One region of the Caulobacter sp. GW821-FHT09A05 genome, then DNA from elsewhere that is predicted to be linked to it. Evidence: riboswitches for the same ligand, from Rfam matches in the RefSeq annotation. Region 1 holds a riboswitch; each other region holds the start of a gene.

Region 1 (5,392 bases):
GAAACGCATCCGCGCGCCGACGGTCACATAGCGGCCGATCACGTCGTAGTACGGCGAGTACAGCGAGCTGACCGGAGGCTTCTTGTCGAACAGGTTGGTGGCGTTTGCGTACAGTTCGATCGCGTTGCCGCGGATCTCAGGCAGTTTCGCCGCAAGGCCCAGGTCGAAATAGGTGTAGGCCTTGATGTGGTTGTTCACCAGATCGACGGTGTTGTTGTAGTTACCCGCCGAGATGTAGCGGGCGCGCAGGTTGGCGCTGAACACCTCGCCGGCCCAGTCGATCGACGCGTTCGCGCGGGTCTTGGGCGTGCCCAGACCGAACGAATAGCCCTGCGACTTGACGTACTCGATCTTGCTGACGCCGTCGTTGGTGGTCAGGCTGTTGACCCAGGTGCCCAGCAGGCGGGCGCGGATACGGCCAGGCGCGCCCGGGATCAGGCGATCGAACGCGGTCGAGTACGAGATCTCGGCGTCGAAGCCGTCGGTCTTGTAGTTGGCCAGGTTGACGTAGGTCGAGACGATCCGGGTGATCGCGCCGGTTGCGTCACGGGTAACCCGCGAGCACAGGTCCTGATTGCCGTTGGCGCAACGGGTGACGATGTCCTGAGCCGCGATCGTGGTGATCACGTCGTCGATGTTGATCTTGAAATAGTCGAGCGACATGCTCAGGCCCGCGATCGACGGCGGCGAATAGACGAAGCCGGTCGTGAAGGTCTTGGCCGTCTCGGGGTTCAGGTTCGGGTTCCCACCGCCGTTGGTCAGCACATAGACGCTGGAGTTGTTTGTCGGGTCGGTCAGCGTGTTGTAGCCGGTCGTGGTCGTCGTGAAGAGCTCGGTCAGGTTGGCCGAACGGATGTCACGCGACTGGGTGATGCGACCACGGAAGCCCGGGAAGAACTCGTTGGTGGCGCCCAGCTTCCACGACCAGATCGAGCCGGTGGTGTCGTAGTCGGAGATGCGCGCGGCCGCGTTGACTTCCAGCTTGTTGAAGACGGGGATGTCGCGAACGACCGGCACCAGCACTTCGGCGAAGGCTTCCTTGACGCTGAAGCTGCCGGCCATGGCCGAGAAGCTGAACGAGGTGAACGCCTTGGCGGCGTCCAGGGCGCCCACCGTGCGGACGACCGACTCCTTGCGCGCCTCGGCGCCCACGGCGATCGAGACCGGGCCGGCCGGCAGTTCGAAGGGCTCGCCGCGCAGGCTGAAGCCGCCGACGTCCAGCTTGCTGGTTTCACGCATCGACGGTGTGCCGGTGACGTAGTCCAGCGCCGCCTGCGAGGGCGCGCCCTGGCCGAACAGGTTGATCGGCACGCAGTTGGTCGAGGCGTTGGTCAGGGCGACGCGGCAGACCGCCTGGCCGGTCGTGGGGCTGATCACCGAGTCGACGGCGTTGGCGTAGTTCTGGGTCAGGAAGAACCCGGGGGTGTCGATGTTGTTGTCCTGCTCGCCGTGGCTGTAATAGGCGCTCCAGCGCCAGCCGCCGTCGAACTCGCCGTCCAGGGCGATCGTGCCTTGGGTCGAGACGCGTTCGAAGTCGATGGTCGGATAGGCCTCGGTGTTGAAGCGGCCCATCGTGAAGCTCGTCTGGCCGGCGGCGGCCAGCGCCGTCTTCACGGCCGTCGGCAGGAAGGCGTTGTCCGACTTGATCGTCAGGTTGCCGCGGTTGTGGTCGCCGAACCAGATGTAGTTGTTCCACATCCGCGACCGACGCAGTTCGGCGGTCAGCTTGACCTTGTCGGTCAGGTCGTAGGTCGCGCTGGCCATGGTGGCGTAGCGCTTCTGCGGCGTCACCAGCGGCGACAGATCGTCGTTCGAAGGGCCTTCGCCGCCGATCGAGTTCGTGCCTTGCACCGTGCCGTAGTCGAAGGCGCGCAGGGTGCCGTCCGGATTGAAGGTCTGGCCGCGCAGCACGCCCGAGGTGATCAGGCCTCCGGGAGCGGCGTTCGAGAAGCCGACGTCGGGGGCCAGGACGAAGCGGCCCGCGCCGTTCGAGATGGTGGCCCAACGGCCGATGTTCGGGCGGCTGTTCTTCGGAATGACGCCGTCGTTGTCGAGATATTCGCCGCCGATGACAAAGTGGCCGCGGCCGCCGGCGAAGGTCGTGCCGGCCGCGCCTTCGACGCGGATCTGTTTGGCGTCGTCAAAGGACGATTCGCCGCCCTCGATGCCGAACTTGAAGCCGGTGAAGTTGCGGTCGATGGAGAGGTTGACGACACCGGCGACGGCGCCCGAGCCCCAGGCGGCCGAGGCGCCGCCGGTCACGACGTCCACGCCTTTCAGCATGACGCTGGGGATCATGTTCAGGTCGTTCTCGCCCGAGAAGCGGCGGCCATCCAGCAGCACCAGGGTGCGGTTGATGCCCAGGCCGCGCAGGTCGACCGGAGCGTTGCCCGCGCCGGTGTTGGTGCCGGTGGTCTGGGGCGAGGTGGTGGCGCGGAACTGCGGCAGGTCGTTCAGGGCGGCGGCCACGTTCGGACGGGCGCCGACGGCCAGGTCCTGGGCGGTGACGCGCACGGTCGGGGTCGGGGCTTCGAAACCGGCGCGATCGATGCGCGAGCCGGTGACGATGATCTCGGCGACGCTGGTGTCTTCCGCAGGCGCGGTCTGGGCGAAGGCTGCGGTGTGCAGCACGAGCGCGGCAGGCGCGATGCTGCAGCCCAGCAGCAGGTTACGGCGGGTTTGGCGTGAAAGTGTCAAACGAGATCCCCTCGGTGTTTGCAGTCGACAACGCCCGTCCCGTGCGCCGCACGATGCGACGCGCCCGGGTTCGTCAGGCGGTTTCCTCTGCCCCCGCTGTCCTTGGGCCTGAGAGATTCAGGCGCATGCGCGCCCTTGCTCCTTCGGCGAGGCCGCTTCCTTTTCGGAGCGGTCCTGCTTTCCAGCGTCCTCGTGCCCTGCGGTCCTTGTTGCCTGAGCGTTTCCGGGGCGGTTGCGCCTTCGGCGTCGGGACGGAGCCGATCTCTTCCGCGAGAGCCAGGCCAATACGAACGCTTCGTCGCATCGCGTCAAAGCGCCCAAAGTCGGTATAAATTTCCCCTAAAGTCCGCAATTGGAACAAGTAGTTCCTAAAAACCATCTTACGGCGATAGGTGCGCCCGCCCGATGCCCAGCTCATCGCGTCGCATGACAGGTCGGTGACAGCTTGGCGCTCGCCTGGCAGCGCCTCAAAAGGCATGCCGAAGCGCCGCCGCACTCCGATAAGATCAAAGTTTAATCAGAAAATGCCCAAATATACGCCAAACATCAGCGCTCGGCGGCCGCTCGCCGCCAGCGAGCCAGAAGTTCGGCGCGGCGCCCTTGATCAAAATTGGCCAACAGAGCCGGCCCCACTCTGATAGGCCTACCACCCGACGGCGAGACGGCGCCCAGTCCCGGACGGATCGGCGTCAATCGAACTTCAAGCAGACGCCGCTGCCCTGCTTCCGACATCAGATAGTCTAGGAACACCCGCGCCGCGCCGGGGTGTCGGGCCACGCGGGTGATGAAGGCGACCCTGGAGATCGACAGGTGATAGTCCTCCGGGACGACGTAGCCGATGTCGGGACCGTGGTTGCGCACGTACCAGTCGGCGTAGGACCCGTTCATGTCGAAGGCCAGCAGGTGCTCGCCGGACGCCACGCGATCCAGCATCGGCTTGCCGGGCACATAGGTTCGCGCGCCCGTCGCGGCCATCGCGTCGTAAAGCGCCCAGGCGTCGGGATAGAACTGGGTGTTGCTGGACAGATAGAAGAACCCCATGCCGCTGCGCTCGGGGTCATACAAGGCCACCTTGCCGCGCCAGCGTTCGGGATCGGCGCGCAGGGCGGCCAGCAAGGCCGCGTGGCTGCGCGGCGCGTCGTCCCCTTTGAGAAGGCGCTTGTTGTAGACGAAGACGATCGGTTCGCTGGTCACGCCGAAGCCCTGGTCGCGCCATCGCGCCCAGGCGGGAAGGCTCCTGGCCTCGGGACTTCTATAGGTCTGGGCGTAGCCGTCGTTGATCAGCTTGACCTGGGTGTCCATGGCCGAGGTCCAGACCACGTCGGCGACCGGCTTGCCGCGCGTGGCCTCTTCGATCACCCGGGCCTGCATGTCGCGCGACGTCAGCACGACGAACCGAAGCTTCACCTTCGGAAAGCGGCGTTCGAAATCCTCGACCAACGGCTGATGGATGTCGTTGTTGATATAGACCACGACCTCGCCCTCGCGGGCGGCCGCCCGGATGTCCGAGGCCCGCGTCGCCTGTCCCGGCGCGCCGGGCGCGCAGCCCGTCAGCACCAGGGCGGCCGCGCCCAGGCTTGCGAAGAGGTTGGCGACGAAGCACCGTCTCTTGACCTGATGTGGCAATCGGCGTCGGATGCCGCTCTCCCCTGAGTGTGTCCGGCTCCTACATCCCCGATGAAGATACTGGTTGTCGAGGATGATCCGCCCCTGCGTCGCTCGCTGACCGCGACGCTGGAGAGTGAAGGGCACGAGCCCGTCTGCGCCGAGACCGGTGAGGCCGCCCTGGCCCTGGCCCTGGCTCACGGGGCCGACTTCGACGCCGTCGTCCTGGATATAGGCCTGCCCGACATCGACGGCTTTGAGATCCTGGGCCGACTGCGGCGCGAGGGCGTGCTCACCCCTATCGTCATGTTGACCGCCCGTGACGCGGTGCGCGATCGCATCGCGGGCCTGGACATGGGCGCGGACGACTACGTGCTGAAGCCGTTCGACCCGTTCGAGCTGGTGGCCCGGGTGCGAGCGGTGGCGCGGCGGAAGGGCGGCTACGCCACACGGACGGCCCATGTCGGCGCCCTGGTCTGCGACTGGGAAGCCGGCGCGGCCTGGATCGGCGAGCGGCGGCTGGACCTGCGCCCGCGCGAATGGGCCGTGCTCAAGGCGCTGGCCGCGCGTCCCGGTCGGGTCGTCGAGCGCGACCGTCTGGCCGCCGACGTGTTCCCCGACGAACAGGCCCCCTCGCCCAACGCCCTGGACATCCATGTCGGCCGACTGCGGCGCAAGCTGGCGCCGGACGGCCCGCGCCTGAGCACGCTGCGGGGCGTGGGCTACCGGATCGACCCGTGAAGGCCAAGCTTCTGAACTGGAGCCGTCCTAGCCTGGTCGGCCGCCTGTTGCTGGCGCAGGTCGCCCCGCTGGCCCTGCTGGGCGCGGCGCTCGCCCTGGCCGGCGCCCTGGCCGCCGGGGCAGTGGTGGAGAAGTCGTCAGACCGCCTGCTGGCCGGATCCGTGGCCTCGATCGTCGCCCAGATCGGTGTGCGAGAGGGCCAGGCCCAGGTGGCCCTGCCGCCCTGGTCCTTGGCCCTGCTGGACAGTCCCGAGCGCGATGCGGTGTTCTATGCTGTGCGCCAAGGTCCGCGCCTGGTCACTGGCTACGACGACCTCCCTCGCCTGCCCGCGCCCGCGCCGAACGAGAC
Region 2 (5,392 bases), on a different contig from region 1:
AAGCGCCTGTACCGCTTCCGCGGCGACGAGGTGGTGGGCGACGCCCATTTCGGCGACTGGGGCTTCCAGATGGGGCTGCTGATCAGCGCCATCATGGAGGAGGACGCCGCGATCCGCGCCGTGCTCGAGCGCCTGGTCGAGGCCCCGAACGGCTTTTCCCAAGCCGACGAGGACCAGGTGATGGCCGAGTTCGCCTCGCGCGTCAGCCTCGAGGACCTGGACCGCCTCTACCCGGCCGCCTCGGCGCGCCAGAAGGAGGATCCCGAGTTCAAGGAGCGGGCCCGCAAGGCCACCGCCGAGCTGCAGAACGGTCGCTTCGGCTACCGCCTGCTGTGGCGTCACTTCGTCAACATCAGCCGCGTGGCCCTGGAGCGCGAGTTCCACGCCCTGGGCGTCGATTTCGACCTCTGGAAGGGCGAGAGCGACGTGCAGGACCTGATCGCCCCGATGGTCCGCGAGCTGGAGGACAAGGGCCTGCTGGTCGACGACCAGGGCGCCCGGATCGTTCGTGTCGCGCGTCCCGGCGAGACCAAGAAGAAGAAGCTGCCCGACGGTTCGGTGGTCGAGGTCGAGAGCCCCGACCCGCTGCTGGTCGTGTCGTCGGAAGGCTCGGCCATGTACGGCACGACCGACCTAGCCACGGTCCTGGACCGCCGCCGGTCGTTCGACCCGCACCTGGTCCTCTACGCCGTCGATCAGCGCCAGGCCGATCACTTCGAGCAGGTGTTCCGCGCCTCGTACCTGGCCGGCTACGCTGAACCGGGCGGGCTGGAGCATATCGGCTTCGGCACCATGAACGGCGCCGACGGCAAGCCGTTCAAGACCCGCGCCGGCGGCGTGCTGAAGCTGCACGACCTGATCGAAATGGCCCGTGAAAAGGCCCGCGAGCGCCTGCGCGAAGCCGGCCTCGGCGCCGAGCTCTCCGACGAGGCCTTCGAGGACATCGCCCACAAGGTCGGCGTCGCGGCCCTGAAGTTCGCCGACCTGCAGAACTTCCGCGGCACGTCCTACGTCTTCGATCTCGACCGCTTCACCAGCTTCGAGGGCAAGACCGGACCGTACCTTCTGTACCAGTCGGTGCGCATCAAGAGCATCCTGCGCAAGGCGGCCGAGCAGAAGGTCGCCTCGGGCCCGATCGTCGTCGGCGAGCCGGCCGAGCGCGACCTGACCCTGCTGCTGGACGCGTTCGAGGGCGCCCTGTCGGAGGCCTACGACAAGAAGGCCCCCAACTTCGTCGCCGAGCACGCCTACAAGCTGGCCCAGACCTTCTCGAGGTTCTATGCCGCCTGTCCGATCCTGACCGCCGACGAGCCAGCGGTCCGGGCCTCGCGCCTCGCCCTGGCCGAGACGACGCTGAAGCAGCTGGAACTGGCGCTGAACCTGCTGGGCATTGAAGCGCCGGAACGGATGTAGGCCGCTAGGGGCGCTCAAGGTCCTTGAGCGTCGCCAGCAGGCCCTCGACCCCACCGGTTTCCAGATACTGTTGGGCCACCAGCACCAGGCGCAGCTGCTTGGCCAGCAGGGCCAGCTGGCGGTGCTGGTTCTCGGTGCGCTTCTGGGCGGTCTCGGCCTCCAGGGCGTCGGCTTCGGCCAGCAGCTTTCGGACCTCGGCCAGGGTTTTCTCGTTCTGGACGCCGGCCCGCTTCAGATAGTCCTTGATGCTGCGCAGGCCCTCGGCGGCGATGGCGTGAGCCTCGTCGCGGACGGTGGTCTGGGTCTCCGGATCGGCGATGGCGTCGAGCACCCGGCCCAGGGCGTCGTTGAGCTTGCTCATCAGGCCGGTGCGGGCTTCGCGCTCCAGCGGCAGCAGCCCGCGCGCGTCGATCAGCGACGGCAGGTTGGCGCCGTCGGAGACCAGCGATTTGCGGCGAGCCTCGACGAATACCTTGATGATGAAACGCGAGGCGGCGATGGCCTGCTCGGACTGTAAAACCGTCGCAGCCATAACGACACCGTGCTCGGTGAAGACGTAGGGGCGATGACGAGAGCCGCCGTGCGGCGAACTTGACATCACAATCTGTGATCTCAAGTTGGCGACTTCGGCCGATGTCGGCTGGAAGGCGAAGCCGTCGAACTTGGTTGTGTTGCGACGGACCTGTTGGTTTAGGCGTCTCGTTTCGACGTTGAAAAGTCTAGCAAGATCAGCGTCCAAGATGACCGAAAGCCCACGGACCTCCAAGACCGGAGGCGCCTGATCGACTTCAAAGCTGGTGGTTGGCGCGCGTTCGCTGGTCATGCCCGATTTTTGAGGTTGCAAATTGTGACCTCAAGTTTGGCGACGCGCGTGGTGGATTGCAATTTGTAAGTGTATCCATCGCAAAGCCCTTCCGCCTCCCCAGTTGACTCCCGTCGCCCCGTCGCCCAAACACGCCACGACCCTCGCGGGAGACGTCGGGATTCTGTCCCGAGGCCGAAGGCGCAACCGCCCCGGAAACGCTCAGGCAAAAGGACCGCGCGGGTTTAGGAACGCTGGAAAGAGGCAGTGTGAAAGCACTGCCCGCCGAAGGAGCAAGGCCTCTTCACAAGGCCGGAATCTCTCAGGTCAAAGGGACAGCGGGGGCGAGACCACCTGGCGAAAGCCGGGCGGCGTCGCCGACCCCGATTGGAGCCCCCATTGTCCAGCCAAAGCGTGTCCGAGCAAGACCTCAAGAAGACCCCGCTGTACGACGCGCACGTCGCGGCCGGCGCGCGGATGGTCCCGTTCGCGGGCTATTCCATGCCGGTGCAGTACAAGGACGGGGTGCTGAAGGAGCACCTGTGGACCCGCGAGCACGCGGGCCTGTTCGACGTCTCGCACATGGGCCAGGCCCGGCTGCGCGGTGAGAACCCCGCCAAGAGCTTCGAGAAGCTGGTCTCGGCCGATTACCAGGGCCTCAAGCCCGGCAAGCAGCGCTACGCGGTGCTGCTGAACGACCAGGGCGGGGTGATCGACGACCTGATGACCGCCCGTCCCGACGATGACGGCCTGTTCATCGTCGTCAACGGGGCCTGCAAGGACAACGACTACAGGATCATCGCCGAGGCCCTGGAGGGCGAGGCGACCGTCGAGCGCCTGGAAGACCGCGCCCTGCTGGCCCTGCAAGGCCCCGAGGCCGCCGCCGTCATGGCCGCCCACGTCCCGCAAGCGGCGACCATGGTGTTCATGGACACCGCCGCCGTGACCGCCTTCGGGACCGACGCCATCATTTCCCGCTCGGGCTATACCGGCGAGGACGGCTACGAGATTTCCGTGCCGGCCGCCGAAGCCGCCCGCATCTGGAACACCCTGCTGGAAGACGAGCGCGTGAAGGCCATCGGCCTGGGCGCCCGCGACAGCCTGCGGCTGGAGGCCGGCCTGCCGCTGTACGGCCATGACATGGACGAGACCGTCTCGCCGATCGAGGCCGGCATGCCGTTCGCCGTCGGCAAGAGCCGCCGCGAGGCCGGCGACTTCCCAGGCGCCGAACGGATCCTCAAGGAACTGGCCGGCGACCTCGCGCGCGTGCGCGTCAATCTGAAGGTGCTGGAAGGCGCGCCGGCCCGCGAAGGCGCGGAGATCGCCGACGCGGCTGGAAACGTCGTCGGCAGGGTCACCAGCGGCGGCTTTGGTCCCAGTTTCGGCGGCGCCATCGCCATCGGCTTCGTTCCGCCCGCCCTGGCGGTGGTCGGTTCGACCCTGAACGTCATCGTCCGCGGCAAGCCGCAGAGGGCCGAGGTCGTGACCTCGCCGTTCGTTCCCACCCGCTACGTGCGCAAGATCTAGCACTCAGACCAAAGGGCCAGACCATGAAGTTCACCAAGGACCACGAGTGGGTCGAAGTCGCCGGCGACATCGCCACGGTCGGCATCACCGCCTACGCCGCCGAGCAGCTGGGCGACGTGGTGTTCGTCGAGACGCCTGACGTCGGCAAGACCGTCAAGCAGGGCGAGGCCCTGGCCGTGGTCGAGAGCGTCAAGGCCGCGTCGGACGTCTACGCCCCGGTGTCGGGCGAGGTGGTCGAGGCCAATGGCGAGCTTTCCGACAGCCCCGAGACCGTCAACGCCCTGCCGGAAACCGGCGGCTGGTTCGCCAGGATCAAGCTGAGCAATCCGGCCGAGCTCGACGTCCTGATGGATCGCGACGCGTACGAAGCGTTCCTCTCGACCCTCTAATTTCCTTGTCATCCCGGACAAGCGCGCAGCGCGCCGATCCGGGACCGACCCAGAGCGCACGCGCTTCCGGCGGTCCCGGCTCTTCGCTCCGCTACGGCCGGGATGACAGCCCCAGGTGATCTCATGCGCTACCTCCCCCTTACCCCCGAAGATCGCGCCGACATGCTCGGCGTCATCGGCGCGGAGTCGATCGACGAGCTGTTCGTCGACGTGCCCGCCGTCGCCCGTCGCGCCGGTCCGGTCGACCTGCCGTTCCACGCCGGCGAGCTGGAGGTCGAGCGCGAGATGCTGGGCCTGTCGCGCCGCAACCGTTCGGCCTCGGAAGGTCCGTTCTTCGTGGGGGCTGGGGCCTATCGCCACCATGTGCCCGCCAGCGTCGACCACATCATCCAGCGGTCGGAGTTCCTGACCAGCTACACGCCCTACCAGCCCGAGATCGCCCAGGGCACGCTGCAGGTGCTGTTCGAGTTCCAGACGCAGGTCGCGGCCCTGACCGGCATGGAGGTGGCCAACGCCTCGCTCTATGACGGCTCCACCGCCGCCGCCGAGGCGGTGATGATGGCCGCGCGGATCACCCGCCGGAACAAGGCGGTGCTGTCGGGCGGCGTGCATCCGCACTATGTCGGCACGGTGGAGACCCTGGCCCATGCGGCCGGCGTGGCCACCGATCGCCTGGCGCCGGCCATCGACGCCGAGGACGCGGTGATCGCCGCCATCGACGCCGACACCGCCTGCGTCGTCGTCCAGACTCCCAACGTGTTCGGCACGGCCACCGACGTCAGCAAGATCGCCGCCGCCGCCCAGGCGGCCGGGGCCCTGCTGATCGTGGTCACCACCGAGGCCGTCTCGTATGGCCTGCTCAAGTCGCCCGGCGAGATGGGCGCCGACATCGTGGTGGCCGAGGGCCAGTCGATCGGCAACGGCCTGAACTTCGGCGGCCCCTATGTCGGCCTGTTCGCCTGCAAGGAAAAATACGTCCGCCAGGCCCCGGGCCGGCTGTGCGGCGAGACCGTCGACGCCGACGGCCGCCGCGGCTTCGTCCTGACCCTGTCGACCCGCGAGCAGCACATCCGCCGCGACAAGGCGACCTCGAACATCTGCACCAACAGCGGCCTGTGCGCCCTGGCGTTCAGCATCCACATGAGCCTGCTGGGCGAGAAGGGCCTGCGGCGGCTGGCCCTGGTCAACCACCAGAAGGCCGTGAAGCTGCGCGACGCCCTGGCCGCCGTGCCGGGCGTCGAGGTGCTGACCCCGCGCTTCT
Region 3 (5,392 bases), on a different contig from region 1:
CGCGGGGCAGGGCCATGTTCTCCGAATAGGACGAGAAGATCTGGTCGCGGCTGTTGAGGTTGTAGACCACGCCGACCTGCGGCAGGAAATCGTCCTTCCAGTTGGCCTTCAGGGTCGGCTGGCGGCTGTTGATGTAGTCGGCCGGATTGCGATAGCCGCTGATCTTGTAGTCGATGTCGGTGGCCTTGAAGCCCAGCTCGACCTTCAGCTTGTCGTCGACCAGGCTCAGGGTGTCCTTCAGGAAGAACTGCGTGGTCTGGCGGGTCGAGACGTAGTTGCGCTGCCGGTGGACGGGCTCGTTGAACAGCGGCGCGCCGTCGGGGTTGCCGTCCTGCACGTTGTAGCGCGCCTGGGTGCGGTGATAGTCGTCGTCCTCGAGCCATAGGCCCGCCTCGAGCTTGTTGAAGCCCGCGCGCCAGGCGATCTTGCTCGTGACGCCCTTGCGGGTGCCGTCGATGCCCGACAGGCCGTATTGCAGGCCCCTGGGCGCGGTCAGGCCCGGCACGATCAGCCGCTCGGCGTTGTAGCTGCTCAGCGAGGTGGCGTAGGCCTCGGGCGAGACGCCGTAGCCTTCCTTGTCCTCGTAATAGCCGGTGGCGGTGACGTCGATGGCGTCGGTGATCGGGGTGTTCAGGGTCAGGCCGTACAGGTGGTCCTGCCGGCTGTTGACCGCGAACTTGTAGTACTGGGCGTAGTTGCTGTTGGAATAGGGCACGCCGGCCGTGGTCTGCGGCAGGCTGGAGTCGGTGGCCGCCGTGCCGAACGGCGTCGAGAGCGGCACGTGGCCCAGGTAGGCGAAGCCGCGCCCCTTGCGGCCGAACACGTCGCCCGCGGTCCCGGCGTACTGGGCCTTGGTGATCGACGGGCTGTCGTAGTCGAAATAGTCGTTGTGCACGGTCTGGAAGCTGATGTTCCCGCCGTTTGGCAGGGCGTAGTTGATCTTGCCCTCGTAGTGCTTGCGGTCGATCGTGCCGGGGCCGCGCCACAGGTCGCCCTTGATGATCGAGGCGCTGGCGTAGGCCGACCAACCGGCGTGCTCGCCGGTCTCCAGGCGCAGGAAGGTGCGGCGCAGGCTGTCGCTGCCCAGGGTCAGGCTGGCCGAGCCGCCGGCGTCCTCGGACGGCTTCTGGGTGAAGTAGTCGACGATCGGTCCCAGCGAGGCGTAGCTGGGCAGGCTGACGTCGCCGGCCCCGGCCGAGGCGGTGACGCGCGAAAGGTTCTCGTTGTCGACATAGCGGTAGATCGGGCTGCCGCCGAACTGGTCGCTGCGGCCCATCGGGATGTTGTCCAGCAGGAAGCCGATCTGCTGGAAGTTGAAGGCCCGCACCGAGACCGAATTGCCGAACTCGTACATGCCCAGGGCGTCGTTGGCCTGGACGTTGAAGCCGGGCAGGGACTCCAGCATCTTCAGGCCGGTGACGCCGGCCGGGGCCGACAGCAGGGCCTCGCGGGTTATCGACACCGTGGCGGTGGCGTGGTCGGTGCCGATGGCGACGCTGGCCTCGGACACCCGGGCCCCGGTGACGACCAGTTCGTCGACGGTCGAGGCCTTGTCGGCCTCCTGGGCCAGGGCCGGCGTCGCGCCGCCCAGGACCGAAGCGGCCAGCAGCAGGGCCCGGAAGTGGCGCGAGGCCGGCGAAAGGCGCGTGTTCGTCATGACTATCCCCAATCTTTTGACGGGGGCTAAGCTCGACGGTCTGTCTATCTCGGTAAATTCAGAAAAGCTGCTCGCGGCGATAATATAAAATCAGGTCCAAGCGTCGCGCACTCATGTATAAATTATGAACAATAGAAATGATTCTTATTGTATCCGCAAATGAGTATCTCACGAAAACCGCACAGGTTATCGTGTCGAGGTCGGTCGGGTTTTTGAAATCGGGTCAGAACTGGGAGTCAGGTCATCGGCAGCCAGGAGGTGTCGCGACGGACCGTCATGGCCCGTCTTCCGCACCCCCGCTGTCCTTGGCGCCTGAGAGATTCAGCGACGCCGCCGTCCCGGCGGGGATCGCCTTGCTCCTTCGGCGAGGGCGCACGCAGACGCGCCCTGCTTTCCAGCGTTCCGAGGCCGTCGCGGTCCTTCTGCTTGAGCGTTTCCGGGGCGGTTTCGCCTTCAGCGCCGGGCCGGGGCCCGATCTCTCCCGCGAGAGCGCCTACAGAAGGTTCCGTAACCGAGGCGGCGTCAATTCAGGGCGACGCCAGCGCGCTGGGCAAGACGCCGGGCGCCGTTTTGAAACGCAACCCGCGCCGCTTTTCGCGGCGTCCTGTCGAGCGGAAGTTCGCCCTCGTGCAAGTCGGGGCGCTCAGAGGCCGCGCACGAACGCCGCCAGGGTCGCCGGATAGAGCCTGTGCTCCTGCTCCAGCACGCGGTCGCTGAGCATGGGCTCGGTGTCGCCGGGCAGGATCGGTACGCGGGCCTGGCCCAGGATCGGGCCTTCGTCGACGCCGGCGGTGACCAGGTGGACGGTGCAGCCGGCCTCGACCTCGCCGGCCCCCAGGGCGCGGCCGTGGGTGTCCAAACCCGGATAGGCCGGCAGCAGCGACGGATGGATGTTCAGCATCCGGCCTTCCCAGGCGTTCACCAGGTACGGGGTCAGGATGCGCATGTAGCCGGCCAGGGCCACGACCTGGATCCCGCGCGCGCGCAGGGCCGCGTCGATGGCCCGCTCATGGGCCTCGCGATCCTTGCCGTAGGGCTTCTGGTCGACGGCCAGGGTCTCGACGCCCGCGGCAGCGGCGGCGGCCAAGCCGCCGGCCTCGGGCCTGTTCGACAGCACCAGGGCGATCTCGAACGGGCAGGCGGGGTCCTGGGCGGCCCGGACCAGGGCCTCCATGTTGGAGCCCCGGCCGGAGATCAGGACGGCGACCTTGGTCTTCATGCCTCTAGGCCTGGACCAGCTGCCCGCAGATGAACGCGTCCTCGTCGGCGTTCAGCAGGGCCGCCAGCACAGGCTCGGCGTCGCTGGCGGCGACCACCAGGATGAAGCCGACGCCGCAGTTGAACGTGCGGCGCAGCTCGTGGTCGCTGATGCCGCCCTCGCGCTGCAGCCAGTCGAAGACCGGGGGCAGGGGCCAGGCGTTCCAGTCGAACTCGGCCTTGAGGCCCTCGGCGATGCAACGCGGCGGGTTCTCGATCAGGCCGCCGCCGGTGATGTGGGCGCCGCCCTTGACCCGGCCCGACTGCAGCAGGGGCAGGATCGACTTCACATAGATGCGGGTCGGGGCCATCAGGGCCTGCGCCAAGGTCTTGCCTTCCGCGAAGGGCGCCGGGGCGTCCCAGGCCAGGCCCGAGCGCTCGACCACGCGGCGCACCAGGCTGTAGCCGTTGGAGTGCGGGCCCGACGAGCCGACGCCGATGATGATGTCGCCGGCCCGCTGCCTGTCCAGCTTGGGCAGCACGCCGTCGCGCTCGACCGCCCCGACCGAGAAGCCGGCCAGGTCGTACTCGCCGTCGCCGTACATGCCGGGCATCTCGGCGGTCTCGCCGCCCACCAGGGCCGCGCCGGCCAGCTTGCAACCGTCGGCGATGCCGGCCACCACGCTGGTGGCGGTGGCGACGTCGAGCTTGCCGGTGGCGAAATAGTCGAGGAACAGCAGCGGCTCGGCACCCTGGGCCAGCAGGTCGTTGACGCACATGGCCACCAGGTCGATCCCGACCGTGGCGTGCATGCCGGTGTCGATGGCGATGCGCAGCTTGGTGCCGACGCCGTCGGTGGTGGAGACCAGCAGCGGGTCGTCGTAGCCGGCCGCCTTCAGGTCGAACAGGGCCCCGAAGCCGCCCAGGCCCGCCTCGGCGCCGGGACGCCGTGTGGCCTTGGCCAGGGGCTTGATCGCCTCGACCAGGGCGTTGCCCGCATCGATATCGACGCCGGCCTGGGCGTAGGTGAGGCCGTTCTGGGGGTCGCTCATGCGCTTGCTCTGGCTCGAAGACGGCCCAATGGGCCGTTTTTGAAAGGAAACTTGCCGCTCCCCCCAAGCTTGTGCTTGCAGACTCGGGGGTGCGCGAGGCTATTAGCAGCCGATGACGACGATCACCACTACCGCTGAGCTGGCGGCGTTCTGTAATGAGCTGAAGGGTCAGCCCTTCATCGCCGTGGACACCGAGTTCATGCGCGAAACCACCTACTGGCCCAAGCTGTGCCTGATCCAGGTGGCTTCGCCGGACACCGAAGCCTGTATCGACCCGCTGGCCGAAGGCATCGACCTGGCGCCGCTGCTGGACGTGCTGCGCGATCCCTCGGTCCTGAAGGTGTTCCACGCCGCCCGCCAGGACGTCGAGATCTTCAACAATCTCGACGCCATGCCCACGCCGCTGTTCGACACCCAGGTCGCAGGCATGGCCGCCGGGTTCGGCGAGCAGATCGCGTACGACGCCCTGGTCCGCCAGATGCTGAAGATCGAGCTGGACAAGTCCAGCCGCTTCACCGACTGGGCCCGCCGCCCGCTGAGCGACAACCAGCTGACCTACGCCATCGCCGACGTCACCCACCTGGCCACCCTGTTCCCCATCCTGCGCGACCGCCTGGACAAGGCCGGCCGCCTGGCCTGGGTGGAAGAGGAGATGAAGGCGCTCAACGATCCGGCCGCCTACGACGTCGATCCGGAAAAGGCCTGGCGCCGCCTGCGTCCGCGCAAGACCGCCGCCAAGTACCTGGCGGTGTTCAAGGCCGTGGCCGCCTGGCGCGAGCGCACGGCCCAGAGCCGCGACCAGCCGCGCGGCCGTATCCTGAAGGACGAGGCCATCGACGAGCTGGCCACCCAGGCCCCGACCTCGCTGGAGGGGCTCAACACCCTGCGCAGCGTGCCCAAGGGCTTCGGCGGCTCCAAGTTCGGCCCCGACCTGCTGGCCGCGATCAAGGCCGCCCTGGCCGATCCGGAGGGCTACGCGCCGGTGCTGGAGAAATCCGGCCCACCGCCGCCCGCCTCGGCGGGCGCCGTGGTCGAGCTGCTGAAGGTGCTGCTCAAGGCCCGCGCCGAGGAGGCTGGCGTGGCGTCCAAGCTGATCGCCACCGTCTCGGACCTGGAGAAGATCGCCGCCGACGACGAGGCCAACACGCCCGCCCTGCAGGGTTGGCGGCTGGAGGCCTTCGGTTCGGACGCCCTGAAGATCAAGCGCGGCGAGCTGGCCCTGGTCCTGGACGGAGCCCGCGTGCGGGTCGTCGAGGTCCGCCGCGCGGCGCCCAAGGCGGGCTAGAACTTCGCCTTCGCCGGTGGCTCGGCCACCGGATGCAGGGCCTCACAGCAAGGCGCCGCGGCGGTCTTTCGACTGTCGCGGCGTCTTTGTTCCTGAGCTCTGTTTCCCCTGGTCGGGCGCCTACGCCCTATCGCGCGATGTGCGGAAGGAGGTCGCTGGCCGCCACGACCAGCGATCCCAGCACCACGCCGTGGAACACGC

Evidence for each region. A riboswitch is a leader RNA that binds a small molecule or an ion and turns the genes downstream of it on or off. The one in region 1 is predicted to bind glycine.
Region 2: it holds a riboswitch for glycine, as region 1 does, so the genes downstream of both, gcvT (glycine cleavage system aminomethyltransferase GcvT) here and AC07NX_RS22740 (TonB-dependent receptor domain-containing protein) in region 1, are expected to answer to the same signal.
Region 3: it holds a riboswitch for glycine, as region 1 does, so the genes downstream of both, AC07NX_RS16230 (TonB-dependent receptor) here and AC07NX_RS22740 (TonB-dependent receptor domain-containing protein) in region 1, are expected to answer to the same signal.

What each region holds. Positions count from the first base shown of each region.
Region 1 covers NZ_JBWKPX010000034.1:27,784-33,175, forward strand. The annotation lists gene AC07NX_RS22740 (TonB-dependent receptor domain-containing protein) at 1-2,697, opposite strand, end outside; glycine riboswitch at 2,792-2,884, opposite strand; glycine riboswitch at 2,888-2,977, opposite strand; gene AC07NX_RS22745 (ABC transporter substrate-binding protein) at 3,244-4,323, opposite strand; gene AC07NX_RS22750 (response regulator transcription factor) at 4,375-5,043, shown strand; gene AC07NX_RS22755 (sensor histidine kinase) at 5,040-5,392, shown strand, end outside.
Region 2 covers NZ_JBWKPX010000012.1:49,577-54,968, forward strand. The annotation lists gene AC07NX_RS13285 (arginine--tRNA ligase) at 1-1,413, shown strand, start outside; gene AC07NX_RS13290 (ORF6N domain-containing protein) at 1,418-2,236, opposite strand; glycine riboswitch at 2,373-2,463, shown strand; gene gcvT (glycine cleavage system aminomethyltransferase GcvT) at 2,615-3,742, shown strand; gene gcvH (glycine cleavage system protein GcvH) at 3,766-4,131, shown strand; gene gcvPA (aminomethyl-transferring glycine dehydrogenase subunit GcvPA) at 4,255-5,392, shown strand, end outside.
Region 3 covers NZ_JBWKPX010000016.1:72,733-78,124, forward strand. The annotation lists gene AC07NX_RS16230 (TonB-dependent receptor) at 1-1,669, opposite strand, end outside; glycine riboswitch at 2,062-2,151, opposite strand; gene purN (phosphoribosylglycinamide formyltransferase) at 2,301-2,876, opposite strand; gene purM (phosphoribosylformylglycinamidine cyclo-ligase) at 2,881-3,906, opposite strand; gene rnd (ribonuclease D) at 4,019-5,191, shown strand; gene AC07NX_RS16250 (hypothetical protein) at 5,319-5,392, opposite strand, start outside.